4 regions of the Ligilactobacillus acidipiscis genome follow, and region 4 is predicted to be linked to each of the others. Evidence: predicted binding sites of a transcription regulator. Region 4 holds the regulator's gene; each other region holds the start of a gene.
The links. Region 4 encodes NrdR, which represses ribonucleotide reductase genes. Its sites were predicted from a motif close to ACACNATATATNGTGT; they were not measured.

Region 1 (8,055 bases), 200 kb from region 4:
CGATGGATGGTGATGCTGCTCAACTTGATGAAATGGTCACAGACATGGTATATGAGGGTATCACAGGCTATTTTGCCACGACTATGACTCAGTCAAATGAAAACATCGACAAAGCAATGGTCGCTGTTAATGACGCCATGAAGGTCAATCCAGTTATTTTAGGGGCTCATCTGGAAGGACCATTCGTTGCCATGGATTTCAAGGGGGCACAACCACCTGAATATATTAAAGATCCTGATGCAAAATTATTAGCACATTGGAATGAACTAGCCGGGGGTCATATCAAGATGATCACGTATGCACCTGAACATCAAGGGACAGCAGAATTTGAAGATTATTGTTTGGCCCATAATATTGTTCCTTCTGCCGGTCATAGTAACGCTACAAGAGCACAAATGAAGAAATCAAAAGCAAGCCATGTTACTCATTTATACAATGCCCAACGCGAATTTAAACATCGTGAGCCTGGTGTTACAGGGCATGCTTTGCTAGAAGATAATATTTATTGTGAGATGATTGCTGATGGTTTTCATGTTGTTCCAGATATGATCAAATTAGCGTATGAACTAAAGGGGCCAGATAAGTTAGAACTCGTTACTGATTCAATGAGAGCTAAAGGAATGCCTGAGGGTATCTCTGAACTTGGCGGTCAAAAAGTGATCGTTAAAGACAAACAGGCTCGCCTGGAAGCTGGTAATTTGGCTGGGTCAGTTTTGCAATATCAAGATGCCTTTGTTAATATTATGAAGTTTACCGTCTGCGGTATTGAAGAAGCAGTTAAGATGTCTTCTGTTAACCAAGCTAAAGAATTTGGTTTGACTTCTAAGGGCGGTTTGCAAGTTGGTAAGGATGCTGATTTGAATGTCTTTGATGCAGACTTACATTTGCAGGAAACATATAGTTTTGGACGCCTTTTTAAAAAATAATCACTGTTATTAAAAGATAAAATTATAGAGGGAGTAGGGTTGCCAAGTGGGTTCGCCAATATATATCCAGATTCATAACAAAATTAAACAGACTATCCAATCTGGCAAATGGAAAATAGGGGATCGTATCCCTGCTGAACGTGAGCTGGCTGTACAGTTTGGTGTTAGCCGTATGACTTTGCGTCAGGCTGTTCAGACACTGGTCGATGAAGGGATTTTAGAGCGTCATGTTGGCTCTGGAACATTTGTCGCGCGCCAGAAGGTCCAGGAAAGAATGTCTTCTGGGGTCACTAGTTTTACAGAAATCATTGAATCCCAAGGGAAAAAAGCTTCTAGTAAAACTATTTCTTATTTGGTGACCACTCCTTCGATCTCTGAAAGTGAGAGATTAGAACTTGCTGATGGAGAGAAAGTTTTACGAATGGAGCGGATCAGGTATGCGGATGATTTGCCGATCTGTTTTGAAGTGGCAACTTTACCTTATGCTCTCGTTAAAGATTACGCCAGGTCGCAAATCTCTACTTCCCTGTATCGGACGCTAGAAGAGCACGGTTTAACGATCGGGCACGCCGAGCAAACTGTTTCTGCAACTCTTGCTCCTGAACGTATTGCTGATTATCTGGAAGTCAAAAGAGGTGCAGCTATTTTGCGTTTACGCCAGACAACTAGTTTAAACGATGGACGGCCGTTTGAGTATGTGCGGACCCAGTATGTTGGTGAGCGTTTCGAGTTTTATTTGGCAAAATAAGCATTTAAAAATTGAAAGTCAAGTACGAAGGATCAGTTAAGTTGTTAGCCAACCTAGCTGATTTTTTACATGGAAATTTTTGGATACCCTCGGATCTTATTCTTGTTTGAAGTGAACGGTATCTAAAAAAACAGCTCGTTTCTGTCAACAAGCTGTTTTCTAGCAGAAATAATATTAAAATTTAAAATCATAGTCGCTGTCTTTCATAGTTTCGACATTCCCTAGCAAATATCCATTACCGACTTGGGAGAAAAAGTCATGGTTAGACGTCGAAGTAGAAATACCGTTCATAACGACCGGATTAACATCTTCAGCAGTGTCTGGGAAAAGGGGATCCATTCCCAGATTCATCAAGGCTTTATTAGCGTTGTAACGTAAGAACGTTAAAACGTCTTCTGCCCAGCCCACTTTGTCATATAAAAGATGAGTATATTTTTCTTCATTTTCATATAGATCATAGAGAAGATCATACATCCAGCCGGTCATAGCTTCTTGCTTTTTGTCTGTTAATTCATTAAAGCCAAGTTGAAATTTATAACCGATGTAAGTTCCGTGTACTGATTCGTCTCGTAGGATCAATTTGATGATCTCAGCAACATTGGGTAGTTTATTATGCCCCAACCAATACAGTGGGGTATAAAAGCCCGAATAGAATAAGAAAGTTTCCAAAAAGACAGAAGCGACCCTTTTTTGGAGAGGGGTCCCATTATGGTAAATATCATTGATCTTTTGTGCTTTATATTGCAAAAATTCGTTTTGATTTGTCCATTCAAAAATATCGTCGATCTCTTTAGGCGTGTTTAAGGTCGAAAAGATAGAAGAATAGCTTTTAGCATGGACTGATTCCATAAATTCAATATTATTTAAAACAGCTTCTTCTTGTTGAGTTCTAATATCTTTTTTTAAAGAAGACATGCCATCTTGTGATTGTAAGGTATCTAGTAAAGTTAAACCACCAAAAACTTTGTCAACAACATCTTTATCGTTTTCTGAGAGTGAACGCCAATCACCCAAGTCGTTGGAAAGGGGGATCCGCGTGTCTAACCAAAATTGTTCAGTTAATTTTTCCCAGGTTGCTTTGTCAATCTGATCTTCCAACACATTCCAATTAATTGCTGTGTAATTATTATTATCCATTGCATTTACTCCTTAAAATAAAGAGCACTCAACTTAAAAATAAAAATATTTTTATTTGAGTCACTCTTTTCTTCTCAAGTTACTCACTTTGCGAAAGACAAATTAAATTGAGCAACTTTCACATTCATTTGCACCAATGACGCCGTTATCGTCCGTAAACGTGCGAATGTAGTAGATAGATTTAATTCCTTTTGCATGAGCATAATTTCTTAAGATTGAAAGGTCTCGTGTTGTCAATTTGTCTGATTCAGGATCTTTCCACTCATACATTCCTTTTGGTAAAGTAGAACGTACGAATAAAGTCATACTTAATCCCTGATCAACATGAGTTTGGGCTGCTGCATAGGTATCGATCACTTTGCGCATGTCCATGTCATAGGCCGAAGCGTAGTAATTGATCGTATCGTTTGAAAGATAAGGAGCTGGGTAATAGATCTTACCGATCTTTCTTTCTTGTCGTTCTTCGATTCGATTAATGATCGGCTGCAGTGAGGCAGTTGTATCATTAATATAAGAGATCGAGCCGGTTGGAGCCACTGCCATCCGGTTTTGGTGGTAGAGACCATCCCTTTGAACAGCTTCTTTGAGATCTTTCCAATCTGCAGGACCTGGAACAAAATTGTCCTTAAATAATTCCTGAATTTTTTTAGTTGTTGGACCAAAGTTTTTTTCTAAATATTGATCAAAATACGAACCGTTTGCGTATTTACTTTTAGAGAAACCAGCAAAGGTTTCTTGTCGTTCTTTTGCGATCTCGTTAGAAGCTTTTAGTGTCCAATAATTTAACAACATGAAATAAACATTGGTGAAGTCGATTGCTTCTTTTGACCCGTATTCGATATGGTTTTTAGCCAGATAACCATGCAAGCCCATGGCGCCTAAACCAATAGTGTGCGCTTGATCGTTGCCGTGTTGGATCGAAGGGACAACGTCGATCGAAGAATTATCTGTAACAAATGTTAATGCGCGAGTCATTGCTTTGACGGAACGACCAAAGTTAGGTGAGTCCATTAAGTTTGCGATATTCGTGGATCCTAAATTGCAGCTAATGTCGGTTCCCAACTGTTCATATTCTTGTCGGTTATTCACAACTGAAGGCTTTTGGACCTGCATGATTTCCGAACAAAGATTGCTCATAATGATTTTGCCATCAATCGGGTTGGCCTTGTTTGCAGTGTCCACGTTGATGATATATGGGTAGCCAGATTCTTGTTGTAACTTAGAAATTTCTTCTTCCAGTTCCCGAGCCTTGATTTTTTTCTTTGGGATATTCGGATCAGCAACTAGATTGTCATATTCTTTCGTAATATCTACATAAGAAAAAGGTGTGTGGTACACACGTTCAACACCCCAAGGATCAAAAAGGTACATGTCTTCATTATTTTTAGCTAGCTCATAAAATTTATCAGGAACGATGATGCCTAGTGATAGTGTCTTGACCCTGATTTTTTCATCCGCGTTTTCCTTTTTAGCCGAGAGAAATGAAATAATATCAGGATGAAAAACATTCAGGTAAACAACACCTGCGCCTTGACGCTGCCCGAGTTGGTTGGAATAAGAAAAACTATCTTCAAGCAACTTCATAACAGGTACAACACCTGAGGCGGCTCCCTCAATACCCTTGATTGGGGCGCCAGCGCCACGCAAGTTGCTCAAAGTGATTCCAACACCGCCGCCGATCCGTGACAATTGCAAAGCAGAGTTGATACCGCGCCCGATAGAATTCATATCATCGGTCAACTGGAGCAAGAAACAAGATACTAGTTCTCCTCGCCGTTTGCGTCCCGCGTTTAGGAAACTGGGGGTCGCTGGTTGGTAGCGTTGGTGAATCATTTCGTCTGCCAAGTCTAATGCAAGTTCTTCATCTCCATCGGCAAAGTACAATGCGTTAACTGCAACGCGATCTATGTAACTTTCCAGATATGCGTCGTTATCGTTAGTTCTTAAAGCATACTGAGCATAGAACTTATAGGCTGCCATGAATGTTTTAAAGTGAAAATGTGCGTTTTCAAGTTGTTGATAAAGTTTTTCTATAAACGACATCTTGTATTTAGAAACAAACTCTTCTTCCAAATAATCATTAGCGATCAAATACTTGAATTTTTCTTGCAACGAAGTGAATTTGACCATGTTGGGTTCAACGTTTTCTTTTAAAAATGCAGCTAACGCATCTTTATCTTTATTTAATTGAATCTTATCATTCAAAGGGATGTTGACCTGATTGTTGAGGTCATAATAACTAACATTATTGCTATCTAGTAATTTAAGACTCAATTTTCTTCACCGCTTTCTCGAAATTTGTAACATCTTTTGTAGTACCGTTAAATTCAAAAGTATATAGCAGGGGAACGTTGAATTCTTTTGAGATATCTTTAGCTGTGAAAACAAACAATTGTGCGAAATTACGATTGCCAGTTCCAGCAACCCCCTGTAATTGTTCCTGATTGCTCCCATAATATAAAAAGTCGGTGACCGGCTCAGTAATGTCTTTTTCGTACGTTGGTACGATCAGGACAAAGGGTTCACCAACTTCGATTTCGGGATCGATCGGATCGATCTCATATGTGTCCTTTAATGAAAGCTTTTTGACAAATCTTTTTGTTTGTCCAGTTACGCTAAAATAAACTATTTTCATTGTGCAATCAGCTTTTTCAAGAGATCTGGACGAAAGCCGTTGATGATCGGTTGATTGCCATCTTCTAAAACAGGTACACTGCGAAAGCCTTTGTTTTTTAAATAGTCGATATATTCGGGAGTTTCAGTGATGTTTTTTTCTCCAAAACTGATATTATGTTCCGTTAAAAATTTCTTTGTCATTTTGCATTGAATGCAGTTGTTTTTAGTATAAAGTTCTAAGCTCATTTCGAGGACCTCCTAGATTAATTTACTTGACTAAGTATACAACAATATTTGCCGATTTCAAATAAAAAACACCAGATATAGTGTAAAGTTTTGCAAAACTTGTCGATATATGGTGTTGTGGCAGGAAAAAATTTTTAAAAAAAACTGCTCTAAATAATTTTGAGAAGGCCAAATAAAGTATTTGATAGTCTATTGATCTTCATTTAAGATAGGGAGTGGATATAAAAAAACAGACAAATTTAATGGATCCTAATTAAGAAAAAGAGGAAAAATTTTGGCAGATCATTATTACACAAAAGACCCAAGCGCGAAGCACGCTGAGAAATCTTGGACATTTTCCCTATATGGACATGATTTTAATTTTAATACAGATAGTGGTGTTTTTTCTAAGAACACAGTTGATTTTGGTTCACGGACATTGTTAGATGCACTTGAAGAAGCAGAATTTCCTGCAGGTAAGATAATAGATGTTGGTTGTGGTTATGGTCCAATTGGTTTAGCTATTGCTTATCATTATCCGAAACGACAAGTGGATATGGTGGATGTCAACGAAAGGGCGCTTGACTTAGCGAGAAAAAATGCCGCTGAAAATCAAATCAAAAATGTTAACATTTATAGTTCGGATGTCTATATGGATGTAGTAGAAACACAGTATGCTGCGGTTATTACAAATCCGCCGATACGCGCAGGCAAAAAAATCGTACACTCTATCCTTGCTGGAGCAAAAGATCACTTGATGACCGGGGGATCTTTGATTGCGGTCATTCAAAAGAAACAGGGCGCTCCGTCTGCACAAGTTAAGATGGAAGAAGTCTTCGGCAATTGTGAAGTGCTTTTAAAAAGAAAAGGATACTTTATTTTAAAAAGTGTGAAAAATTAAGATGGAAGAATACTCACAACAGCAATTGGATCTCTTTATGAATGAGGCCCTGATAGAGGCCGAAAAAGCTGCACGTCTGGGGGAAGTCCCGATCGGTTGTGTGATCGTAGCTGGTGGAAAAATTATTGGTCGAGGGCATAATTTGCGTGAATGCAGTCATGATTCAACCGCGCATGCAGAAATTTTCGCTATCAAACAAGCTGATCAAGCAATGGGAGATTGGCGTTTACAAGATGCGACTTTATTTGTCACGCTTGAACCGTGTCCAATGTGTGCTGGAGCAATAGTTAATGCTAGGATCAAGGCTGTCTATTATGGTTGTGCAGATCTTAAGGCGGGTTGTGCCGGCACATTAATGAACTTGTTAACTGAACCGCGTTTTAATCATCAAGTCAAGGTAGAAAAGGGGTTATGTCAAGTTAAATGTAGTCAATTATTGAATGAATTTTTTACGAAAATTAGAGAAAAACAAGAAAAAGACTAGCATTTTGGGGTAATTTCATGTATTATAGTAGGTGCCGCAAGGCCTTGGGGCAATGTTGTCCTTACGAAGCGTGTCAGGTCCGGAAGGAAGCAGCACTAAGTTCGGTTCGGCATGTGCCTTAAGTTTTTATGATATTGAACCCCGGTCTTCTTTTGAGATCGGGGATTTTTTTTATAAAAGTTAATGAAGTAACTTAAAGTCGTCATATATTCTTTTAACTAAATTGATTATTTAAGCAGTGTGACGACGTAAATGTGTAGTCCATCAGTGTTGTGAGAAGAGGTTTCTTTAGATCGATAGGTTCTTTTTTTGTAACACAGTAATTATTAAGGAGGAGACGGAAATGAGTTACCAAGCTTTGTATCGTGCTTGGCGTCCGCAAAAGTTTGATGATCTTGTTGGACAAGAATTAGTTACTAAAACTCTTAAAAATGCTTTAATGACTAAGCAAACGTCTCATGCATATTTATTTACCGGGCCACGGGGAACAGGCAAGACCTCTGCTGCCAAGATTTTTTCAAAAGCGATCAATTGCCATTTTCAAAAAGATGGTGAGCCTTGTAATGAATGTGATACTTGTACATCGATCACTGCTGGCAGACAAAATGATGTGATCGAGATCGATGCTGCTTCAAATAACGGGGTAGAAGAGATTCGTGATATTCGTGACAAGGTCAAGTACGCCCCGACCGAATGTGATTATAAAATATATATTATTGATGAAGTGCATATGCTTTCAACAGGTGCGTTTAACGCATTGTTAAAAACGTTGGAAGAACCGCCGGAAAATGTTGTTTTTATTTTAGCAACAACAGAACCTCATAAAATTCCGGCCACGATCATTTCAAGAACACAGCGTTTTGATTTTCGGCGGATCCAACCAGACACGATCTTGCAACGGATGCAATATATCGTATCTCAAAAACAGCTCAAATGTGAACCGGCTGCATTAAAATTAATTGCTAAAGCTGCAGAAGGCGGGATGCGGGATGCGTTAAGCATTCTAGATCAAGTTATT
Region 2 (8,055 bases), 1.3 Mb from region 4:
TAATTTATACGTGCGAGCTTATAATGGTCAAAATTCTAGGTGGTATCAGTCAGCTATGGTACAACAAGCTGGTAAGATCAAACTAACAGGTAAAGGATTTGAAACAAAATTTATAGATGCAGCAGGGAACAATGAACTGGATTTAAAAATCAGTTCTGCATATCAAGCAAAGTATAAAGACAGTCCATATTTACCGCCTATGCTAAAAAAAGGTCCAGTCAATGCAACGGTTAAAATTTTACCTAGATAGTTTAATAAATTTATTTTATAGGAGGGATTTTTATGGTTAAGAAACAAACCGCCGGACAAGAACAGTTAGGTGCTTTTGCACCACAATTTGCCCACTTAAATGATGATGTTTTATTTAGGGAAGTTTGGAGTAAAGAAGACCAGTTATCTGCGCATGATCGTTCACTAGTAACTATTGCAGCGCTGATTTCCATGGGAAACACTGAGCAGTTAACGACTCACTTACAAATTGGGAAAAATAACGGTATTACACAGGAAGAAATTGTTGCTGAAATCACCCACTTAGCTTTTTATGTCGGTTGGCCGAAAGCCTGGTCAGCTTTTAACCGAGCAAAAGAAATTTGGCAGGAAAAATAATTCGTTTTAGACAAGATAAGGAGGAGAAGAATGACAGCGAAAAAAGTTGAACAACCAGGAGTATTTGCGACTGGGTCAAAAAACGATGCTTATGCCCAATACTTTATTGGTCAAAGCTATAACAATAAGTTAGTAACTCCTGGGAAAGATGTTAGTGTTCCTGTAGGAAATGTAACATTTGAGCCTGGTTGTCGTAATAACTGGCATATTCATCATCACGGGAGTCAAATTTTACTAGTTACTGGCGGCGAAGGCTGGTATCAAGAAGAAGGTAAACCAGCCCAACGATTAAAGCCAGGTGATGTCGTGATCGCACATGATGGCATAAAACATTGGCATGGGGCAACTAAAGATTCGTGGTTTAGTCATTTAGCCATTACTACAGGTACTTCAGAATGGCTCGAACCAGTGACAGATAAAGAATATTCTGCATTATCTTAAGTTAGCAGCAGCTGATTGAATAAGGAAGGTAGAAAGATGACAATTCTAAATGAAAAGTACACTTTAAATAATGGTGTTAAAATCCCTAAACTAGGTTTTGGTACGTGGTTGATCGACAATGATAAAGCAGCTACAGTAGTTCAACAAGCAGCCCGAATCGGATATCGTCACTTTGACACTGCACAAGCCTACGGCAATGAGGAAGGTGTTGGTGTCGGATTAAGGGAAACCGGCCTTAACCGGGATGATTTATTTGTGACAACTAAGGTGCAAGCTGAATTTAAAGACTATTCGACGGTTAAGAAATCTATTGACCAATCGTTACAAAAACTAGGGTTAGATTATGTGGACCTATTATTGATCCATGCTCCTGAACCGTGGACTGAATTTCATGGCGAGAACCATTATTTTAAAGAAAACTTAGAAGTTTGGCGTGCCATGGAAGAAGTGCTTCAAGCGGGCAAGGTTCGTGCAATCGGTGTTTCTAATTTTTTACAAACGGACTTAACTAATATTTTAGAAAAGGGTTCAGTTAAACCTGCAGTTAACCAATTATTAACGCATATTGGTAATACTTCTTTTGATTTACTGAAACAAGCAAAGCAAAATGATGTCTTAGTTGAAGCCTATTCACCCGTGGCACATGGTGAAATCTTGCAAAATGAACGGATCAAGCAAATGGCGCATAAATATCGAGTTTCAGTCCCGCAATTGGCAATTCGTTATTGCTTGGAATTAGGAACCTTGCCCTTACCTAAGAGTGAAGATCCGGAACATATTGCTAATAATGCGGACGTTAATTTTAAAATAGCCGTAGAAGATATGCAGACTTTACAAAACCTACCACAAGATAAAGATTATGGTAATTCAAGTGCTTTTCCTGTATTTAGCGGCAAATGATTTAATAGTCATAAAAAAATAAGGTTCTCCTATATGAAAAGGGAGTTCCTTATTTTTTAGATGATAACCTTTAGTTGCTATTAATAAAACATTCACTCACTTACTTTTTGAAGTGTAAAAACAATTTTATTTTTGTCTTTGACGTTTTGTTGTTTTACACCTTTACTTGCTTTCTTACCGTTAATAGTATACATCCAATACTTTTGCTTTTTGTCATTTTGCTTATGGCCGTTGATCTCTGTGATCATTCCTTTGTGTTCTTTAGTTGGCCAAGCCTTTTTAAGTCCCGTGTCAACTTTGGTGCCTTTCTTAAGTTGTACATTCTTAGTACCTAAAGATCGTCTGCCAGATTTTAACTGGTAAGTAACCCTAACAGTATCATTTTTCTTAACTTGTTTTAAATTATTGTTTTGTCTAGAACACCCAGTAGCAAAAAGCATATTTAACAATACTAATAAAGTTACAGAATATTTTTTTAACATTTTTTTCTCCGTATCATTATTTTTTAAATTGTTTATTTACTAAATGAATTTTTGGACTTTGCACATACGTCCTCGTAACCATCCATAAAGTTAGCATAACGCGCCAAAACAAATAAATAATCAGATAGCCGATTCATAAATTTTAACTCTGATTCAGCTAAAGTTTGTTGAGTATCATTGAGCTTAGCTGCTGTTCTTTCAGCTTTCCGAGCTAAAGTTCTGGCATATTGTAAATTAGCCCCGGTTTGCTGACCTCCAGGTAGGATGAAGGCCTTAATTTCTGGCGTCTCATTATTTAATTCGTCGATCTTTTTTTCAAGTATGTCGACATCTTTATCCTGAATATTGTGATGACGTTTGATCGCAATATCAGCCTGTAATTCATATAATTTACGTTGTAAGTGTTTGATGTTTGGCTCTAACTGTTTGTTTTTGATACTTAAAGACGCACAAGTTACTCCTAGCCAAGATTCTAATTCATCAATTTGTCCTAATGTTTCTATTTGCAAGTCATATTTAGGGACCATGTGACCAGTAACTTGTTTGGTCTGTCCTTTATCGCCCACTCCAGTATAAATTTTTAGCTTCATTCTGTCTTCTCCTGCTTTGCCTTTTGCGACAATTTATTTGACTGGACAAGCTCCACCTTCACAATCTTCTTGACCAACGATTTCAAACTCTTCCTGATCTTGACCCTGATTTTGACGTGCAAAGACTGTCTGTACATCATGCTTGATTTCGGCTTGTTTATGTTTAAAGGTAGCTTTGCTAATTGGTTTCTTGGGAGCTTGTTTAAAATCAGCACCAGAATATGGTAAAAGAGAAGTAGATTTTGTAATAAAACGATATTGATTTAATAGGTCACTTATTTCTGGAGCTTCCTCAGGTTGAAAAGTAATCGTGCAGCTGACCGCATTATCTGACCAGTATTCTTGTAAGAAAGCCTGAGTTGCAAATTGTTCAGCAATTGAAACTGTTCCAGCTGAAGCAAACTCCGGGTCGTCTGCATGTGGTGCACGCATTGGAAATTCAACGCACATGGTATTTTTAGTATAAACATCTGGCTCCATATGATAGCCAGCGGCACTTAATGACAAAAGTAATGGATCATTATCTTGAAAACGAATACGTTGAATTAAGTAACCAGCGTAATGAAAGTGCATTCCTTCTGAAGCACCGGCCAATTTTGCAACTGTTCCAGAAGGCTTGACAGTTGTATGTTTAAGCGAAGGAACACAATTAAGAGTCTGCGAATATTCTTTATCAGCTTGGATAACTGCTTGATAAAGTTGAGTGACCTTATGTGCAGCTTTTTGGTCATAAATAGGGCGTTTTACTTTTTTACCAGTTACTGGGTCATTGCCTTCGCCAAAACCACGAACCACACGATGCCCAAATTCATTTAAAATCCAATCTTGAATTCCAGACATTGAGATACCGATCCGACGATTTTGAGCAATGATAGTACGCGAAATTTCCCAATCATAGTGGCTAAAAGTCACGCGTTTAGCAAATCTTGTTCCTAACGTAAAGACTTCTTGTAAATTCCAGCCTTGTTGAGTGGCGATTCCCGGAAAAACTTCAAATAAATTACATGGTTCCCCATTTGCTAAAGAAATCTCACCACATGGATTTGTACCTTCAACATTAGGATCGATCCCAGTTTGTTTACCGTCCACAATGCGCCCATAATTTTTTGATAAGTCAAGGTTCACAATTCCTGGTTCCCCATTTTTACGTAACGAATTAGCAACTTCATCATAATTATTAAAGTTAGAATCAACAGCTACACTGTTATTAGAGGCCCACCGGTGATGATAAAGTTTGGCTCGATCTTGTTTCATGTTAATAAAGGCATGGTCATCAGCAGATCCCAGTGCCAATTCAGCTGAGCGACGCACATTACCCGCTACTACGGCTTTTCCAATTAAATTACCAATATCAGTACACTCTACAGAACTTAATTTTTTCCCAGCTTGTTCATTCAGAATTTGGTTAATATCAAAAAGCATCTCAACTAGTGGTGCTGGACCAGATGCGGTTCCACCAAACCCATGGATTGCTTCACCTCGCGCACGAATATGACTAACATCCAGCACAAGATCGGTGGAGCCAGTTATATTAGTAGAACTAAAATGATGATCGATCATCGTAGCATTTGCCAAGACCCAGCCCTCACGAGTGTCAGGAAGTTCATATAAATCATAATTATCTGGAACATGACCCGCTAACCATCGTTCCTTGTCTTGTGCTCCCATTTTAACTGTTTCAGCATAAGCTTTACTGTTGTGACTGATCAAAATGGTTAAATTGACTGTATTATCAACAGTTGGTAATTGATTGATGTTTTCTTGTGTGACGGAAAAGCCTACTCCGCCGCCCTTCATTAATTGATCAAACATAAATGAAAAGGGCATGGATGCTGCTGTCTGATCTTGAGTTAGATATTCAGGCACAATGTGACTATCGCCATATGCTTGAGGACGTATTGCAATAAACCAGCAATTGTTTAAAGCATCACCGTGTTCTTGTTGATATTTTGTGCCAGAAATCCACAGATTTCTCCCTGAGGGTGTCGCTCCTAAACCATAAATCAGACGAAAAAGCTTTTGCGCTTCTTGAGTTAGCTCGTCTTTTATTTTGGGGCTAGGATCATACTGCAAACGTGGGTCTAGATTAATATTACCCTCAACAGTCCGTTTAACAGTCTCATCCCAATTTTCTGTACGCTGTTTTTCAGGTAAATAACGTGCATAGGTCCTTTTATAAGTAACCCAGCCCAAAGGTCCCCAATGAGGTTTGATAGATTCTTTGATTTGCTCAATGAACTCATTAGATAGACTGATTTTTTCTTTTTGGATAGTTTTCATAAAGGTCCTCCTTTGTTCTTTTATACTATATATGGTATATCCTAATGAGAATTAATACAACATATAGTAGAAGTGTAAAAAGGAGAAATATAAATAAAAAGCGATAGGTGCAAAAACTATAGCGAATTTTTTTAATTTTTAAAATCTAATTTTTAGGTGCGCCCGGCATGGGCAGTAACTAGGCGGTGTAAGTCCGCTGTGAGCCGTAGTGGCCGGTATCACGAGTCGAAGACAAGGGTGTCTATCGTGAGGTAGAATCTGAAGGAAGTCCTAGACGAAACATCGAATCGATGAACAAGAAGTGGCTAAAAGGCTGGAAACGGTGGGATGAGATTGCCTAACAAATCGAAGTCCCTGACCACTCGAAACCGTCACAGTAAAGCCAACGGTTTGATGCGAAAGCTACTGTTCTTACCCGGGGAGGTCTGTCATGGTAGTTCTCTCAAGCTGGAAGTTATTTCTGGCAGGAACAGGCTCAATAGTAATGTTGAGTTGTCCATGACAGAAGTCAGCCGAGGCCATAGTAGCCAGTAATGGTGAAGGGCTGAACAACAATAATTTTGATTCATCCTGGAGGTGGAAACAATACGACAATCGCAGAAAACAGAAAATAAAGCTGACTACCTGCGGAGGGTAACCCTGGAAGGGTCAGAGCAAACAGGAGCGCGTAGCGTTGTTTCTGGTGAAAAGAGAACTCAAAATGGCTTATTACGTGAGAAGGTCTTAGACCGGAATAATTTAAATCGGGCCTTTGTCCATGTCAAGCGTAATAAAGGGGCTGGAGGAATTGACGGCATGTCCGTTGAGGAACTTGGCCCATACTTGAAAGAGAATAACGTAAAACTAATCGAGGCCTTGCGAACCGAAAGCTATGAACCCCAACCTGTCAAACGAGTTGAGATTCCTAAGCCAGATGGTTCGAAACGTCAGTTAGGAATCCCAACGGTCGTTGACCGTGTGGTTCAACAGGCGTTACAACAGCAACTGTCTCCTATTTTTGAAAAAGTATTCTCAGATAATAGTTATGGTTTTCGCCCACACCGCAGTGCACAAAGTGCTGTGAAAAAGGTGGTTGCTTATTATAATCAGGGTTATCACTACGTGGTCGACCTTGATTTAAAGTCCTATTTTGACAATGTGAACCATGATTTACTAATTAAATTTGTTGAAAATTACATTAGTGAGCCATGGGTCTTGCATTTGATTCGTAAGTTCTTGACGAGTGGTGTGATGAATGGTCGATTTTTCGAGAAGTCCGCTAAAGGTACACCGCAAGGTGGCAATATTTCACCATTACTAGCAAATATTTATCTGAACGAGCTGGACAAAGAATTGACCAGAAGAGGACATAAATTTGTACGCTATGCGGATGACTGTAATATCTATGTTAAAAGTAAGCGTGCGGGTGAACGGGTTCTCAAAAGCATCACCCAGTTTTTAGAAAAGGAACTCAAAGTTGAAGTGAATGCAGAAAAGACGCAAGTCGGTTCTCCACTAAGACTGAAGTTTCTAGGTTTTTCTCTGGGTGTGGGACGCAATAGCGCCTACCCGCGTCCTCATCAAAAACCTAAACAGAGAATTAAACAGGAATTGACAAGAATCACCAAGAGAAGCCGAGGCGTCAGCCTTGATAGGATTCTGCATGAAATTAAGCAGAAAATGCAGGGCTGGATCCAATATTATTCCATTGGGAAGATGAAAATCTTTCTCCAACAACTAGACAAATGGTTGCGCTCGCGCATCCGCCAGTATATCTGGAAACAGTGGAAGAATATCGGAACCCGTTATAAAGCGTTGATTAAACTAGGCTTGACACCCAAACAGGCGAAAATCTACGTCAATACTCGTAAGGGATACTGGCGCAACGCGCACAGTAAAACACTGTTGATGACCATAACTAATAAAAGACTGGCACAGCGTGGGCTAATAAATCTGTCCAAACTGTACCAGTCTATTCAAGCAAAAGCTTAAGTTGTTGAACCGCCGTATACGGTTCCGTACGTACGGTGGTGTGGGAGGTCGATAGTGTGAACTATCTCCTACCCGATTATAAACATTGGATCCTATAAGGAATTGAGCAAAAAATAGAGGATTCATTTCTCACAAATGGCCTCTAAGAAAGATTAAATTGCTCGATTATTTAACATTCTCACTTATCTTTTATTCAGAAGTGACTCAATTTTCTCTTGGATAAAAGTTGTTCTGTTTTTCCTGTAAGGGTCTAATTTCGCTATTTTGAAGCTCTCTTTTTGACCACTGGGGATCCCACTGGGGATCATCTTTGGGTAAAATAATAGTTTTTCAAACTGACAAAGTAATGTGAGGACAAAAAAGCTGCTAATCATGAAAAAAACTAGAGTATGTACAAATATTGACGAAATAAAAAGCCGCTCAAATACTGCTGTTAAGGAGCTTATCTTAATTTGGGATATATCCATACCAATTTAATAAAAACATTGACAAGTTTTACGCAAAGGTGTATTTTAAGCTTTGTAATATAAATAATAACTTAAATAAAATATATACCAATATAATTTTTACGCAGAGGTATAGCTAAAATTATTTAATGGAGGAGTTTCAAATATGTGCGGAATTGTCGGAGTAACAGGTAAAGAAAACGCCACAGAAATTTTATTGAATGGGCTTAAAAAGCTTGAATATCGCGGGTACGACTCGGCAGGTATTTATGTTAATGATCAAAAGGGCAATGGTTATTTAGTCAAGGAAAAAGGCCGGATCGAAGACTTACGTGCTGC
Region 3 (8,055 bases), 630 kb from region 4:
ACTGTATCTAAATAAACCAAATAAAAGCCTAAATTATGGTGCCAACGAATAAACTGTGCGATTTGCTGAGTCAAGTTTCGCTGCGGATAATGACGTCGACCTAAGATCCAAACATACTTGAAGTTATGCTGTTGATAGCCTGCCGAACGTTGAAACATTGCTGTTGCAGTTAGAGGAGCGCATTGAAATTCAAAGGCAAGCCGATGTCCATCTTTAAAACGGCATAAAACGTCAGGTCTTTGGCGAAAATCTTCTTGATATGCTTCCAATTCAACTTGACAATGAAACTGATAACACCAAGAGGCCAATAATTTTTTCCCAGCCAAATGCTCTGCTGTTTCACCTTCGCTAAACGCATAACAACCATGCTTTCGATGCGCAAAATGGGCTATTTTTAACTGTCCATGTTTTAAAACTACTGTTTCCAAACAACTTGGACAAAAATAACTACTTTGTTTGCTTGCTTTTTCCGCGCTGATATAGTTTCCATGTTGGTCTTTTGCATAAAACATCCTGACACCTCCATAAAAAAATACGCAAAAAAAGCAAGAATCTGCTTTTTTCCTACTACTTCTGAAAAAAAAAAAAAAAAAAAGCTGATTCTTGCTAATTTATATTTAAGTTTTTCTAAAAGAGACTACTTAAAATAACTCAGAGCCCAGTGAAATGAATTATTTTCAACGATCACATGTCCTCTTTCACGTAAAAGAGCTGATCCAAATGTGACAGTCTGTCCGTATTCATACATGTTGCTCATAAAATCCTTGATCCGTTCAACCGACACCTCATGAGTATCGAAGGCCAAGTCAAGGTAATATTGTGATTTATACATATATAAACTAGCTGTGACATCACTATCACCGACCGTCTTTACAAGTTCAATAAAATCTTCGAAGTCTGAAAATCCGACTACATAATGTTTGATCGTCAGTTGATCATCATGTTGTTGCTGATCATCGCTCGCCTGAATCTTCGTTTTTCTCTCATCTCGATAATTAGAGATATGGTTTTGGATATAATCAGCTACATCATCGTTAACTCCAAAGCCATTCATATTCAGTTGATCTAAAGTTTTCTTGATTTCATCAGTCGAAGCATCATTGGTGTGATCATTGGCTGGATTATAAGGCATCTTGTCCATGTTGTTAGGGTCGACTTTAGAAATAAAAAGCTCTAAACCATTCCTGTTAGGTAAAACTTGGAAAGTTACGGCATCAATATTTCTAAATTCATGATCAACGTCCACTTCATCCAAAATGCTATAAAAGAAGCTTTCGATCTCACTTTGGCTCCCTAACAGATCTAGGACTGTAACTCCACGATCAGCCAAATCTTGGTTTTCTAAAAGAACTCGAATCGTGTTGTCATTGATTTTCTCCATTTCCATCTGTGGTCGCCCCACCTTTCAATTTAACTAAACAACTCTATTTTAACAATTAGTTCGATTGTACCACGCATTGACCAAAAAATACACAGTCTAGCCCACATAGGACAAAAAAAGGTTCTATACTTTTTCCTGTTGATAGCTTACTTAACATGGTAATCTATTAGCAGGATTTTTTAGTGCAAAATAAAAAAGGCCCATAAGCCTCGCACCTAAAAAATCCACCCACTACAGTATCATTTTTAAAGGACGTGAAAACTTATGGACCCTGTAGATAATAATATAAAATTTGCGCTCAGTATTAAAGACCCAAATGTGGTTTTTTACAAATATAACTATCAAGTGATTAAAGCTAAGCGCGCAAAAGTATATATAGCCACGGTTAAGTTCGACCAGAAACATTGCGCTAACTGTGGCTTTTGCGAGCTAATTCATAATGGACACTACGTATCACGCGTGACCTATCTGGCAGCGAATGCGAGTGAACCAGTTTATTTAGAACTCCATAAAGAACGCGTCATTTGTCGTAATTGTAAAGCGTCGTTTATGGCTACTTCTGATGTGGTAGACAAGTACTGTTGTATCTCCCGAGCCACGCGTCAGAAAGTGTTTATGAGTCTACAAGACGACCGCACTCAAGCTAGCATTGCGATCGATGCCGGCATATCAGCTAGCACTGTCTGTCGTTACTTAGACAACTATGATGACTTATTTCGCAGAAATCTTAACTATCTACCGGTTCATCTCGCCATGGATGAATTTAGAGGAATTGGTGGTCGGCTCCATTTCATCTGTATTAATGGCGCTGGTGAGCACGAAATTCAACAAATTCTGCCAGACCGATTCAAGCAAAGTATTACTGATTATTTTAAACAATTTCCAGCAAGTGTTCGAGCACGTGTCAAAACAGTTACCGTAGATCTAAATAGTTACTATCAAGACATTGCCAAGGCAATGTTTCCGCAGGCAAAAATTGTGATCGACCGCTTTCACATCGTTGCAATGATGACTCGAGCTTTTAATCAAACTCGGGTGCAAACCATGAAAAAGTACAATAAAAGATCCTATGAATATCGCACGTTAAAGTTCGCCTGGCGGCTTTATTTGAAGTATGCCGGAAATCTAGATGAGGAACATGTCTTTTATGACCGACACCTGCGAAAACAACTCACACAACTAGAACGTGTAGAACAAGGACTGACAATTAACGAAGAACTTAAAGCATCGTACGAGTCGATGCAAAGCATCATGGAAAACCTTAAGAATCAAGACAAAGACAAGCTTGTGGAAGATCTATATACAAATCAAAATATAAGTCCCTACATGAAAGCAGTGTTTCAAACGTTCAAAAAGAACTTAGTGGTTGTACTCAACGCCAGTGAATCGGACTATACGAATGGCCCAGTCGAAGGCATGAATCGAATGATTAAACAAATTCAACGCACAGCATTTGGATTCCGTAATTACCATCATATGATTTCACGTATTAAGTTACGGCAAATGAGAACAAAACCAATGAAAAAAACAGAGTTGAAAGTCGCATGACTTTCAACTCTGTAAAAGCTATTCATCAACAGGATTTGACAAAGAGCCCAAAAAAACCGCCTGCATTCACAGACGGTTTGACCTTCTTAATTAAAATCCTGCCAAAGCTTGAGCTTCTTTTAACTCCATTGCCCGAACATCACGTGGCAAGAACCGACGGATCTCATCTTCGTTGTAACCAACTTGGAGACGTCTGTCATCCATAATAATTGGCCGACGCAAGAGACCTGGATTTTTACGAATTAAATCAAATAATTCTTTTAATGGAAGTTCATCTAAGTCAACATCTAAGCTTTGATAAACTTTTGAACGCTTCGAGATGATCTCTTCAGTTCCATCTTCAGTCATCTGTAAAATCTGTTTAATCTCATTAATGCTGAGCGGTTCTGAAAAGATGTTGCGTTCCTTAAAAGGAATATTCTGTTCTGTTAACCATGCGCGAGCTTTCCGACATGAAGTGCAACTTGGTGACGTATATAATGTAACCATGTAAATCGCTCCTTTAATAGTTAAACCATATTCAAACACCATATTCTCTACACTCATTATTATACACTAATTTCACACAAATAAAACCTTATTTTGAAATATTTTTGTAAAAATACTATTTTTTTATTTAGAATTAGTCTAAATAGTCATAAATAGCATTGATATATATATATATAACGTTTTTCATTAGATAACTTTTATGTAACTCTAATTATTAACTATATCTAATGTATATTGAGCTAATAAATTTATATGTTGGCAGATTTATCTCGAAAAACTTTATTTATAAAATAATCACGTTTTATCAAAATCCATGATAAAAAATACTACAAAAAAGCAGCAGGCTCAATAATAGGCGCTTGCTACTTTTTTAACTAGCGAACTAAATTTTTCCATAGCACGACTTTACCAGCTTTCAAAGATGCTTGCACATCGATGATCCTTTGGTTAGAACTTCCTCTAAATTGCAAAGTTAAATCTTTTAGCGGTTCTAAGAAGCGACCATCAACTAAAATATCGATCTTAGAGAGCATTTCTAATTTATCAGCAGACTCTTTTTGTAATTCATCCCACGTATAGCCTGTCCATGACCAGATATCTTTACTGGAGCCATATTCTTTTCTTAAACGGTCGATCAGAGATAAACAAACTTGAGTATTTAAGAACGGTTCTCCACCCAATAAGGTCAAACCCTGACAAAAACTTTGTCCTATATCGGCCACGATCTGATCTTCTAATTCTTTAGAATAAGGATGTCCATATTTAAATTGCTGAGCAACTTTGTTATAGCACCCTGGGCATGCAAACAGACACCCGCTGACATATAAACTACAACGAACCCCTTCTCCATCAACAAAGTTAAACGGCTTATAATCAGCAATATAACCTTGAGACAGATCCTTTGCTAACCATTCTTGCGGACGAGGATTTTTCGGTGCTCGTACTCGTTTGCTTTTGCGCTCTCGTCTTTTTTTTACTTTAGCAGGGTCTGTTTGAGCTAAACTGGATTTATCAACAAAATCCGTGTCGCCGTGAACTGTGATCCGGATCTGTTCTCCCATTTATCTCATCTCACTTGATATATTTTTCTTACGAGAAGCAATCTCCACATGTCTGCCGTGAACCATTGGTCTTTGCAATGGATTACCTAAATAGCCGCAAGTCCGCTTGACACAATCACAAGTTTTAGGGTCATGGTTTCCACAATCGGGGCACTCAAAACCGCGTGCAGTAGCCTTGAACTCACCTTGAAAACCACACTTATAACAGTGATCGATCGGAGTATTTGTACCTAAATAGCCGATTTTATCGTAGGCCCAATCCCAGACTGCTTCCAAAGCTTTAGGGTTTTGTTTAAGATTTGGGTATTCGCAATAATGAATGAAACCACCAGCTGCATACTGCGGATAATCTTTTTCGAAACTCAACTTTTCAAATGGTGTAGGATGCTTGCGAACATCATAGTGAAAACTATTAGTGTAGTACTCCTTAGCTGTAATATCTTTCAATTCACCAAATTTTGCCAGATCCAGCCTGCAAAAGCGGTCAGTCAAAGATTCACTAGGCGTAGAATATACACTAAAATGATAGCCTGTTTCTTTGGACCACCTTTTACAATGAGCATCTAAAGAGCGCACGATCGAAACTGTAAAGTCATGGGCTTCCTGATTTTTTTCCCAGTTCGGGCCAAAAAACACGGTCCCAACTTCATATAATCCAATATACCCTAAAGAAACAGTAGCACGTTCATGATCGAACATCACTGACACATCATCATCCGGTTTAAGACGCTTGCCAAATGCCCCATACTGGTAAAGGATCGGCGCATTTTCAGGAGTTGCATCTAAGACACGCTTAACTTTGAAATCTAACGCAGTTTTAGCAATATTCATTCGTTCCTCAAAGATTTGCCAGAACAAGTCAAAATCGCCATGAGATTCTAAAGCTATCCTGGGTAAATTAACTGTCACAACACCGAGATTCATCCGTCCAGAATTGATTTCGACCCCGTTTTCATCTGTCCAGCCTTGTAAAAAGGAACGGCAACCCATCGGAACTTTAAAGCTCCCGGTGATTTCTTTGATTTTATCGTACATTAAAACATCCGGATACATTCTTTTAGTTGCACATTCGACCGCTAATTCTTTAACATCATAATTAGGGTCTGTTGGTGCGAAGTTGACCCCTTTTTTAATTGTAAAAACGAGTTTAGGGAAAATAGCCGTTCTCTTTTCCTTACCTAAGCCAGTGATCCTGATCCTTAAAATAGATTTCTGGATCTCACGACAGATCCACGAAGTTCCTAAACCGAATCCTAAAGTGGTAAATGGCGTTTGTCCTTGCGATGAAAACAAAGTATTGATTTCGTATTCCAGGGCTTGCATGGCGTCATAAATATCTTTTTTAGTCCGTTTCTTTGCAAACTGCTCGACTTTTTCCTGACTGTCAATAAATTCCGCCCCTTCTACCAAATGTTTGTGATAATTTTTAAGCGCAAACGGCTCTAAGAGTTCATCGACACGGTCGGCTGAGCATCCACCATATTGACTAGAAGCAACATTGGCAATAATTTGTGACATCTGAGCCGTTGCAGTTTGAATCGAGTGTGGGCTTACGACCTCAGCATTACCGATTTTAAAGCCATTAGTCAACATTTCTTTAAAATCGATCAAACAGCAGTTAGTCATCGGGCTCCACGGAGTATAATCAAGGTCATGATAATGAATATCACCACGTAAGTGTGCTTTAGCCACATGTTGTGGCATTAACTTAAGGCCTAAAGTCTTTCCTACCGTCCCAACTGTCAGATCACGCTGTGTATTAAAAACATTACTATCCTTGTTGGCATTTTCATGTACTAATTCTGGATCTTGTGAAAGCAGCCTCTCTAACCTTGTACGTGGGTCGGTCTGTTCTTTCCATGATTGCTCTTCTTTTTGCCGATAAGTAAGATATGCTTGTGCTTCATTTTGATAACCAAAATGCTCGAGTACTTCGACCATTTTTTGAGAAAGTTCCTGCGCGGTGATCGAACTTTGCCCGTTAAAAGAAGCCAGTAGTGTATTTAACAAGGTAGAAGATTTTGCTTCTAAATTTAAATTTTCAAGCACGTTTTCTAATTTATAAAGTTGAAATTTTACCGGATAACCATCACGTTTTACAACTTCTGTTGGTAAACTAACTTTTACCTTTAAATGTTCCTTGATATTTATCAATTCGATTATCCCCCTTCTGAACTATTATGTAACGATTTCTTATGCCAATACGCAAGATGTTGTTTGTCAATAGTCAGTATCATACTATATATAGGTATTGATTACAAATTTGACACAATATAATGAGTCATGACTAGGAGAAATGCCTGCGTGTCAGTATTAGACAGGGTTAAATTTATTTCAAAAAACCGTGGTTTAAGTCTATTATCTTTAAATAATAAAGCCGGTTTGGGTAAAAATGCCATCTATAAATGGGAGAAACAAAAGCCAAGTGCTGAAAATTTAGAAAAAGTAGCAGTTGTTTTGGGGGTTTCATCTGATTATTTATTAGGGAAAACTGATGACACTTCACGTGGTAAAAAGTCTGCTGATCTGGCAGATGACGAAACAATTTTTACTTATGAAGGTAAGCCATTAGATGATGAAGATAAGGAGATTATTAGAAGATTGCTTAGGGGGAAGTAAATGAACGAGGTTATAACTTATTTGCTTAATTTTGCTTTTGATCATGGTTTTGAAATTGTCTGGACTAATCAATTGAAATCATCTGCTCCATCGTGTGCAATTCCAAAAAATAATAAAATTATTATCAATGGGCAATGGAAAAATAAGGATGAATTGCCTTTTCAGATTGCCCACGAAATCGGACACATGTTAAACAAAGATGAAGGTGTTCTGTATTACAGTTCCTACTCGTCACATAGTAAAATTGAAGCTGATGCAGATAACAGAGCTATCGATTTATTAATAGATTATTGCGTTTCGAACGGAAAAGAAACTGAAAATTATTCAGATTTCATGTATTATTATAGTGTACCGTTGCGTTTAGAAGAAAACGTAAAACGAAGGTATGCTATTTATTTTAATAATTAGGGGAACAAACGTTTTACAATATATTTTTGGAGGTTTTAATATGGATTTAGAAACAGTTCAACAACAATTTAAGAATGCAAATGTTAGCGATACATTCGGTACAAGGAAAGAAGTTAAATATTTACCTGAGATCTTGTCTGATGATGAAATTATTCAATATGCAACCTCTGGACTGGTTGAAGGTAATACTGTGCTAGTTGTTTGTACTAATGAGCGTGTTTTATTCGTAGATAAAGGCATGGTGTACGGAGTTAGATCTAATGAGATTCCTTTGGATATGGTTAATGGAGTTTCTTATTCTAAAGGAATGTTAATGGGAAATATTATTGTAACCAATGGAGCCAAGGATACTTTAATAAAGGATGTTAGTAAAGAGACTGCACCGTTAATGGTAGATGCAATTAAAAGATCTGCCAAAGAATATAAAAGAAAATTACATCAAGCATCACAGTCTTCAATCGAAACCGATAACATAAGCATGTTGATTTCGCAGAATGAAAAAATCATTTCTCTTCTGAAACAGATCGCCGCTAAATAAAAAACACATCC
Region 4 (8,055 bases):
GCAGCAGTCAGGTCGTCAAAATCTGTTTCTGCAACTTGTGTTTGTCCTGGCTTTTCAGTATCCAGATAAAAGCCATGTTCATCAACATGTGCTTCACCGAAGTTCATCTCAGGATACTTGTCTACCAAAACTTTATTCAAGATCAATGCAGCTGTTTGCCATAAAACATTGATCCCTTCAGCAGAATCTTTAGTAGCGATCTCGATCACTCCGTCTTGGTTTAATTCTTGGCGAAGATCAACAGCAACATCGTTAAATTTACCGGCAACAGCTTTTTTACCTAAACTAATGCTGATCGAATCAGCAACATCTTTAACAGTTACTCCGCTGTCAAATTGTTTAACACTGCCATCTGGAAAAGTAAGATTGATTTGTGACATAAATTTTCCTCCTAAATTTTGTATAAAAAAAGCCCTGTCGTTTAATAACGACAGGGACGTTTTTAACGTGGTTCCACCCATATTCGAACTCACGCGCAGACATGAGTTCCTTATTCAAGGTCGTTAACGGAAACCATCCGGCCTAACTTTTAATTAAGCTTTTCATGAAAGTGGTAAACCGTTAATGTGAGAAGTTTTCAGTCACGACTTCTCTCCCTGAAAATTGGGTCCATGTCTTTCACACAATTTAATTATATTAAAACACTAAAATACTAAACTAACAAGAGCATTTTAAAATTTTTTTCAATTTCTCCGATTTCGTCCAACAACATGATAGTCATCGGCCAAAAAACGGAGCCGTTCCATAATACGTTTAGCCTTCAACGGTTCAGCTTCTCCTCTGCTGTTAACAGTCAAGTATTCCTCTTCTAGTTGCTGTAACGAGAGATTTGAACTGAAAAATGTAGGCAATTCTTCTTGCATCCGATATTGTAAGATCACACCCAAAACATCATCACGGAACCAACTGCTCATCTGATCTGCTCCGATGTCATCTAACATCAAGAGTGGTGCTTTTTTCACAGAATCGATCAATTCTCCGGTTGAATTACTGCTGATCGAACTTTTCATTTTCACCGCAAAGGATGGAAAATGAACAAGTGTCGTACTATATCCCTTTTCAGCCAGTGCATTGGCTAAAGCCCCTAGCAGATATGTTTTACCTACTCCAAAGCTTCCTTCTAAATACATGCCCTTATGAAACTCATGCGGTGACTTTTGAAATTCTTGAAAAAAACGTAAAGCCGCATCTAAGATCTCTTCTCTGCCATCAGGAGTGTACTCGGATAACTCAGCATTTCGAATCGATTTTGGCAAACTAATGACCTTGACCCGCTGCTTGATCTCTTTTTGTTTTTGTTTAGCAACAAATTCTTTAGTAGGAGTATATGTGACCTCGATATGGTGATTACTCAAGGTCAAGTATGGATAATATCCAGGCATAAAAGTTTTTTCCCCAGCCGCTAACTGGCTTTTAAAGTTAACAAACTCATATAACTTGCTGGCACTTCTAATAATGTCATCTTTAGTTAATTCACCTTGGTGCTGCTTCAAAAATTCCACCACATCAGGATCTCTTTCAGCTGCGGTGATCAACTTCTGATAACGAGGTCCCCATTTATTATCTTTTAACTGTTCTGCAAGGATCTGGCTAAGACTTTCCATCACCTCACCCCCATTTCTACTGAACTTTAATTAATTGTCATTCTTGATCTCTGCCAAACGTCGCTTGATCTGTGCTTGGAGATCAGCCTTTTTGCTGCTTTGATCTTTAGTTGTTTCGGGTTGTTTATAGTCATTTTGAGCCCACTCAGGTAACTGCTCTTTTTGAACAACTGCACGACCTTGACGATAATTTTTCTTCTTATTACCGTATTTCTGGTGCTTTTTTGCGCCTTCCTGTACGACTTTTCGGACCTCAGACATGGCCTGTTCAGCAGTTTTAACACCATTTTTCGACCAAGTAGCAGCTGTTGTTTCAAAATAATTTTGATTCATGCTAGCATTTCCGCGGTCGCTTAAAATATAATGGATCAACACGTTGATCACCTCATTAGGCAATATTTGCTGTTGAACTAAATTTGAAACCATATATTTTTCAGAACTAGTTAATAAGGCACCCGTTTCATCTTTGATAGCTTGTAAAAACTCCATTGGAGCCAAAGACCTGCAAAATTCTAGCAGTTGCGCATCAGCAGGGTCTGAGCTAGTACTTGTATTTTCAGCTTGGGGACTAAAAGCAGCCCCTTTAGCAGAACTTGTTGTTTTCATTTGATAATCAAAAGAATTATGTGCCAACATTTTAAAATATTTGACGTTGAGCTTATTGCTGCTAATGTCAATTGCTTCTTCTAACAAACGAACCAACTGCATCTCATCTAAACCATACAAAAGATGGATCGTCTGGACTGCATCCATGTTCTTAAAGACCTCTTCTTCAGGCACAAACGACCTTTCCAATAATTGTCTGAAAAATTTTACATCTAAATCAGTTTCATTTTGGTCGATCAATTGCTGCTGCTTTTTTTCAAGCGGCTGAACTTGTTTAGAAGCGGCGCTTTTCATTAAAGCACTTTGGCGGATCGGAAAGACATCTAAAAATGACTTAGTAACTTCCGTGCTGCCTTCTATATTAAATTTAGGTGGACAATACTTTTCCTGTAATTTTCGAAAAGCTCCTTGACCAATAGTTTCCAACAATAACGTACTGAGTAAGTCATCGTTGAAAAAGTTCTCACCCACTAAAGGTCGCTGAATAAAATATAAGGATAATTTACCTAATCGATCATTTTTTTCAAAAGTTCGTAATAGACCTAATGCCTCTAATTTTTCCCGCACCTCCAAAAAATCTCTCATTCCTAAAGATAAACCTACCAAAAGTTCTTTATTCATTGACCTTTTGACTAGGTCCGGACGCGGCTTGCCATATCGACTTAAAAGCACATAGAGTCCATAAGCGTTAGAACCCATGATCGGAACATACAGGTCTAAAAGTCCATGTAATTCTTTATCACTAGGACCACTTTCTTGAACCACAACAAAACCATCTTTTGGGGAAACATTCTTCAAATTTTCAGTAACCATATCTTCCCCTCTTACTTAATTATTACTCTTTATGGTCGTCGTCATCTAAAGCGTGCTCGTCATCTTGACTTCGACCCATCAATTCATTTAATTCATTAACAAAAGCACCCATATCTTTAAATTCACGATAGACACTTGCAAAACGGATATAGGCAACATCATCAACATCTACTAATTCATCCATCACATACTTACCGATCAATTGAGTCGAAACCTCTGTTCCACCCAAAGCGCGGACCTTACTTTCAACATCATCAACGATGCTGGTGATCTTGTCCATTCCGACTGGTCTTTTTTCAGCAGCTCGCATGATACCTCGTAAGATCTTATCACGATCGAACTCTTCCCTGTTTCCATTTTTCTTGATCACCAAAAGCGGGGTAACTTCAATTCGCTCGAAAGTTGTAAAACGATACCCGCAATTTTCACATTCTCTGCGCCGTCTAATAGCATGCCCATTATCTGCCGGCCGACTATCGACAACACGTGAACTGTTATGATGACAATGTGGACACATCATAATTTCCACCTCAATTAAATTCAAATTATCCGTTCTGAGACTACTTTAATTAGCTTATCACTCAAAATGATTTTATCATAAAAGGCGCAGCAAACAAACTTTTCACGTTAAGCAGCTATTATTTAATAAACTCTTGTTGCCCCGAAGAACATCACAGTTTATCACAATCCAAAAATAATTGCTCAAACCATTAACTGGCAACCGAGATCAGCTTTTGACAGTGCGGGCAAAAATGTGTGCCGCGTTGTCCAACCACGATCTTTTCGATCGGCGTCTGACACCTCGCACAAGGTTCGCCTTTTTTACCATAAACATTTAACTGATTTTGGAATGAACCAATTTCAGCATTAGCCCCAGCAAAGGTAAAGACTGTTGTTCCATGAGCTTTGATCGCACGATTCAATTCCAGGATGATATTATCATGCAATTTTTGTGTTTGTTCATGAGTAATTTCAAAGCATTTTGTTTCAGGATGGATCTTAGTCATCCATAAGACCTCATCGACATAAATATTTCCTAATCCAGCAACGATCGTCTGATCAAGTAACGCGGTTTTAATAACTTTCTTTTTCTTTTGAAGTTCTTGATAAAACTCATCGACTAAAAACGTCTCTGGAGTGGGTTCTGGTCCCAATTTTTTTAACGCAGCCAGATCATCTTCTGTACCGGTCTTGACCAAGTGCATGCGGCCGAATTTACGCACATCATTGTATCTTAACTGGGTCCCATCATCTAAATCAAACACAACATGCGTATGCTTATCAAGTGGCATTTCACTACTTTTAACTGAATATTTACCTTCCATCCGCAAATGAGAAACCATCGTCAGTTCTCCGGAAAAGCGAAAAAGCAGGTACTTCCCCCGACGATCGATTTTTTCAAATTTCTTGCCGGTCAACTCTTTGATAAATTCTTGCGGGTCTCCTTGAATGATCTTAGGATAAAGCAACTCAATGCCAGTGATCTGTTTATCGGTGACAAGTTCACTTAACCCCCGTCTAACTGTTTCAACTTCTGGTAACTCAGGCATTTTTCCACCAACTACTCTCTTTTTAATTATCACAAGGAGAAATAAACTCCTTATTTATATACTATCATTTTAAAAGCCGTGAGACCGGGCAAAATTTGTTCGGTCTCACGGTCAACACAGCTGAACTAATAAACAAAAAATTTGTCAGCTGGTAAATATCTTTTTTATTTTGCACTAAACCATGTTTTGCCATGGGCACATTCCACTTTGAGTGGAACATTTAAATCAACAGCTGAATCCATAACACTTTTGACCAGTTCCTCGAAATCGGTCAATTCTTCGTCTGGGACTTCAAAAATCAACTCATCATGGACTTGCAGTAACATTTTAGCCTGCATCTTCTTTTCAGCTAACTTTTTATCCATGTTGATCATCGCGACTTTGATGATATCCGCAGCACTGCCTTGGATCGGACTATTCATCGCCGTCCGTTCAGCAAAGGAACGAATATTATAATTTTTATTTTTGATGTCTGGCAAATAACGACGTCGATGGAAAATCGTCTCTACGTAACCTTCTTCACGCGCGTGCTCAACGATTTCATCCATGTATTTTTTGACCCCAGGAAACTTTTCAAAATAAGTGTCAATAAATTGTTTGGCCTGTTTACGTGTGATCCCGATGTTTTGCGACAAACCATAGTCACTGATCCCATATACTATGCCGAAATTGACGGCTTTAGCCTGGCGACGAATATTTGGGGTAACTTCGTCTTCGCTGTCAAGACCAAAGATCTGCATGGCGGTATTAGCGTGAATATCGCGATCTTCTTTAAAGGCTTCTTGCATATGCTCATCACCAGCAATATGTGCTAAAACACGAAGCTCGATCTGCGAGTAATCAGCAGAAAAAATCTGCCAACCCGCACGACTCGGTAAAAAAGCCTGTCTGATCTTACGTCCTTCTTCCAAACGGACTGGAATATTTTGCAAATTAGGGTCAACTGAAGACAAACGTCCGGTTGCTGTCAAAGTCTGCGTATAGCGAGTATGAACTTTTTGATCTTCCTTGAAAACGACCTTTAGCAAACCTTCGATATACGTTGATTGCAATTTAGAAATCTGCCGATATGTCAAAATATTATCAACGATCGGTGACATTCCACGCAATTTTTCTAACACACTGACTGCAGTAGAATAACCAGTTTTAGTTTTTTTGATCACTGGCAATTCTAATTTTTCAAATAGTATGTGCCCCAATTGCTTTGGTGAATTAATATTAAATTCTTCACCAGCTTCATTATAGATATCCTGTTTTAATTCAGACAAACGTTCTTTAAATTCACTTTTCATTTGCTCCAAGCGTTCAGTATCTACAGAAATACCAGCAATTTCCATTTTTGCCAAAACTTGTGCCAACGGTAATTCCATTTCATCATATAGATTTTGTTGCTGGTTATTCTTCAATTCAGTGAAAAGTGGTTCTTTTAAAGTTGCTATCGCAAAGACCTTATGACTCAAATGAGCAAATAATTGTTCATCTTCAGCTGGAATCTCCCGTTTAGCACCCTTACCATAAAATTGTTCATCGGTTTTGACTTGATCAAATCCGTGAAGACTAGCCAATTCACCAAGATCATCACTATTTTCAGTGTTATTCAATAAATAAGACACTAACAGCAAATCAAAATCGACATTGGTCATTGTAATTCCCAGACGATTCAAACCAACAAAAGTTCTCTTACAATCAAAAACATCAAGCTTAATAGCCGGATCGGTCAATATTTGCTTCAGTGGCGCTTGTTTTAATAATTCAACATCTCTAGCACCATAATATTGATCCGCGATCTTGAAAACAAAGCCAACAAAGGGAGCATTATGATAATTTTTGCCGTCCATTTCCAAATAAAAGACAACTGGTTCTTTAATTTTTGCAGGGACTTTATCCAAGTTTTTCTGAGTTAACATTGTCACTGCAAGTTTATCGAATGCCTTTTGTTCATCCGGATCCTCGCCAGTCAAGTCCTTTAAAAAGCTCTTAAAATCAAGTTCTTCATACAAGGAGTGCAAGTCTGTTTCATTCATTTCTTGTCGCTTTGTATCAATTAATTTGATCGTCAAAGGCGCATCTGTTTTGATCGTGGCTAAGTCTTTACATAGCAGTGCAGTTTCTTTGTCCTCGATCAGATGTTCCTTCATTTTAGACTGCTTCATTTCGTCAATATGTTCGTAGATACCTTCAACGCTAGTATATTGCTTCAATAGTTTAATAGCCGTTTTTTCACCGACTTTAGTCACACCTGGATAATTATCCGAATTATCTCCAGCTAAGCCTTTCATATCGATAATTTGCTTAGGTTCTAAACCATATTTTTCCTTAACATGATCAGGAGTATATTCTTCGACCTCGCTAAAGCCTTTTTGTGTCACAGCGACAGTCGTTTTATCAGTCGTCAATTGAGTCAAGTCACGGTCCCCAGTGACAACGACGACACGATACCCCTCTGCTTGTCCTTGGCGGGATAAAGTCCCGATAATATCATCAGCTTCGTAATCAGCCAATTCATAATCTTTGATTCCATATGCTGCCAACATTTTCTTCAAATACGGAAATTGTTCACTGAGTTCTCCAGGTGTTTTAGCTCGACCTGCTTTATAATCAGAATATTTTTTTGTTCTGAAAGTTGTTTTGCCAGCATCGAAAGCCACCAAAACGTTAGTAGGAGAATACTTTTTCAAAATATTATCAAGGATCTTTTTAAAAACATAAATAGCATTAGTATGTAGACCATCGTGGTTTGTAAAGCTGCCGACATTTTGTAAAGCAAAAAAAGCACGAAAAGCCACGCTATTACCATCAACTAATAAAAGTGTATCTTCTTGTTTGGTCATTATTATTCTCCTCTAATTTAATATTACTGATACTATTCTACCAAAAATCACTGCTGATTTCGAAGCAGACTCTCTATTGTTTGGCACAATTTCTTGAATTAAAAACTTCAAAAAAAGATACCCGCAAATTTGCTAGGTATCTTTTAGTTTGACTTTTCTAATAATTAGTCTCGACTGCTGCCACCAGAAAAAATAGTTAATAGTTGGATAAAGATATTGATAAAATCAAGGTACAACTGTAAAGCACCTGAAACGGCCAACGAAGTTGTGTTCACTTGATCACCAAACTGTAAATACATATTTTTAAAGTTTTGAGAATCCCAGGCAGTTAGGATCGTAAAAATAATAACGCCGACAAATGAAAAGATATAACTAATCATTGGACTTTGCAAGAAAATATTAATAAAAGTAACCAAGATCAAAGCAATCAAAGCTGCCAAAGCCTGTTTACCAAAACCAGAAAGATCTTTCTTAGTTGTTGCTCCAAAAATAGCCAAAACAACAAACTCAGTCGCTGCAGCAACAAAAGCCATTGCCACATGCGAAATATCATAAACCATCAAAATGGTACTTAAAAACAAGCCCTCGATCCCAGCAAATGCAAATAGCATAACAATGCTAGAAACTGCCGAACGTCCCGGCTTAAACGAA

Region 1: nrdH (glutaredoxin-like protein NrdH) is a predicted target of NrdR. The motif match lies at 5,742-5,757, and genes of this name have one in related genera.
Region 2: nrdJ (ribonucleoside-triphosphate reductase, adenosylcobalamin-dependent) is a predicted target of NrdR. The motif match lies at 5,322-5,337, and genes of this name have one in related genera.
Region 3: nrdD (anaerobic ribonucleoside-triphosphate reductase) is a predicted target of NrdR. The motif match lies at 6,746-6,761, and genes of this name have one in related genera.

Annotation. Positions count from the first base shown of each region.
Region 1 is NZ_LT630287.1:873,780-881,834, forward strand. Features, by position in the region: gene nagA (N-acetylglucosamine-6-phosphate deacetylase) at 1-926, shown strand, start outside; gene BQ5903_RS03905 (GntR family transcriptional regulator) at 973-1,674, shown strand; gene nrdF (class 1b ribonucleoside-diphosphate reductase subunit beta) at 1,849-2,811, opposite strand; gene nrdE (class 1b ribonucleoside-diphosphate reductase subunit alpha) at 2,914-5,085, opposite strand; gene nrdI (class Ib ribonucleoside-diphosphate reductase assembly flavoprotein NrdI) at 5,075-5,446, opposite strand; gene nrdH (glutaredoxin-like protein NrdH) at 5,443-5,673, opposite strand; gene BQ5903_RS03930 (class I SAM-dependent methyltransferase) at 5,948-6,553, shown strand; gene tadA (tRNA adenosine(34) deaminase TadA) at 6,555-7,037, shown strand; RNA gene ffs (signal recognition particle sRNA small type) at 7,073-7,170, shown strand; gene dnaX (DNA polymerase III subunit gamma/tau) at 7,381-8,055, shown strand, end outside.
Region 2 is NZ_LT630287.1:2,418,881-2,426,935, reverse strand. Features, by position in the region: gene BQ5903_RS11270 (DUF2255 family protein) at 1-250, shown strand, start outside; gene BQ5903_RS11265 (carboxymuconolactone decarboxylase family protein) at 283-606, shown strand; gene BQ5903_RS11260 (cupin domain-containing protein) at 637-1,047, shown strand; gene BQ5903_RS11255 (aldo/keto reductase) at 1,084-1,947, shown strand; gene BQ5903_RS11250 (DUF4430 domain-containing protein) at 2,040-2,429, opposite strand; gene BQ5903_RS11245 (cob(I)yrinic acid a,c-diamide adenosyltransferase) at 2,462-3,019, opposite strand; gene nrdJ (ribonucleoside-triphosphate reductase, adenosylcobalamin-dependent) at 3,053-5,299, opposite strand; gene ltrA (group II intron reverse transcriptase/maturase) at 5,885-7,270, shown strand; gene glmS (glutamine--fructose-6-phosphate transaminase (isomerizing)) at 7,883-8,055, shown strand, end outside.
Region 3 is NZ_LT630287.1:1,702,834-1,710,888, forward strand. Features, by position in the region: gene BQ5903_RS07880 (competence protein CoiA) at 1-512, opposite strand, end outside; gene BQ5903_RS07885 (adaptor protein MecA) at 638-1,387, opposite strand; gene BQ5903_RS07890 (ISL3 family transposase) at 1,646-2,929, shown strand; gene spxA (transcriptional regulator SpxA) at 3,020-3,418, opposite strand; gene nrdG (anaerobic ribonucleoside-triphosphate reductase activating protein) at 3,793-4,479, opposite strand; gene nrdD (anaerobic ribonucleoside-triphosphate reductase) at 4,480-6,639, opposite strand; gene BQ5903_RS07910 (helix-turn-helix domain-containing protein) at 6,784-7,098, shown strand; gene BQ5903_RS07915 (ImmA/IrrE family metallo-endopeptidase) at 7,099-7,506, shown strand; gene BQ5903_RS07920 (PH domain-containing protein) at 7,547-8,044, shown strand.
Region 4 is NZ_LT630287.1:1,077,349-1,085,403, reverse strand. Features, by position in the region: gene thrS (threonine--tRNA ligase) at 1-380, opposite strand, end outside; gene dnaI (primosomal protein DnaI) at 684-1,604, opposite strand; gene BQ5903_RS04950 (replication initiation and membrane attachment family protein) at 1,635-3,023, opposite strand; gene nrdR (transcriptional regulator NrdR) at 3,046-3,543, opposite strand; gene mutM (DNA-formamidopyrimidine glycosylase) at 3,734-4,573, opposite strand; gene polA (DNA polymerase I) at 4,738-7,404, opposite strand; gene BQ5903_RS04930 (Bax inhibitor-1/YccA family protein) at 7,569-8,055, opposite strand, start outside.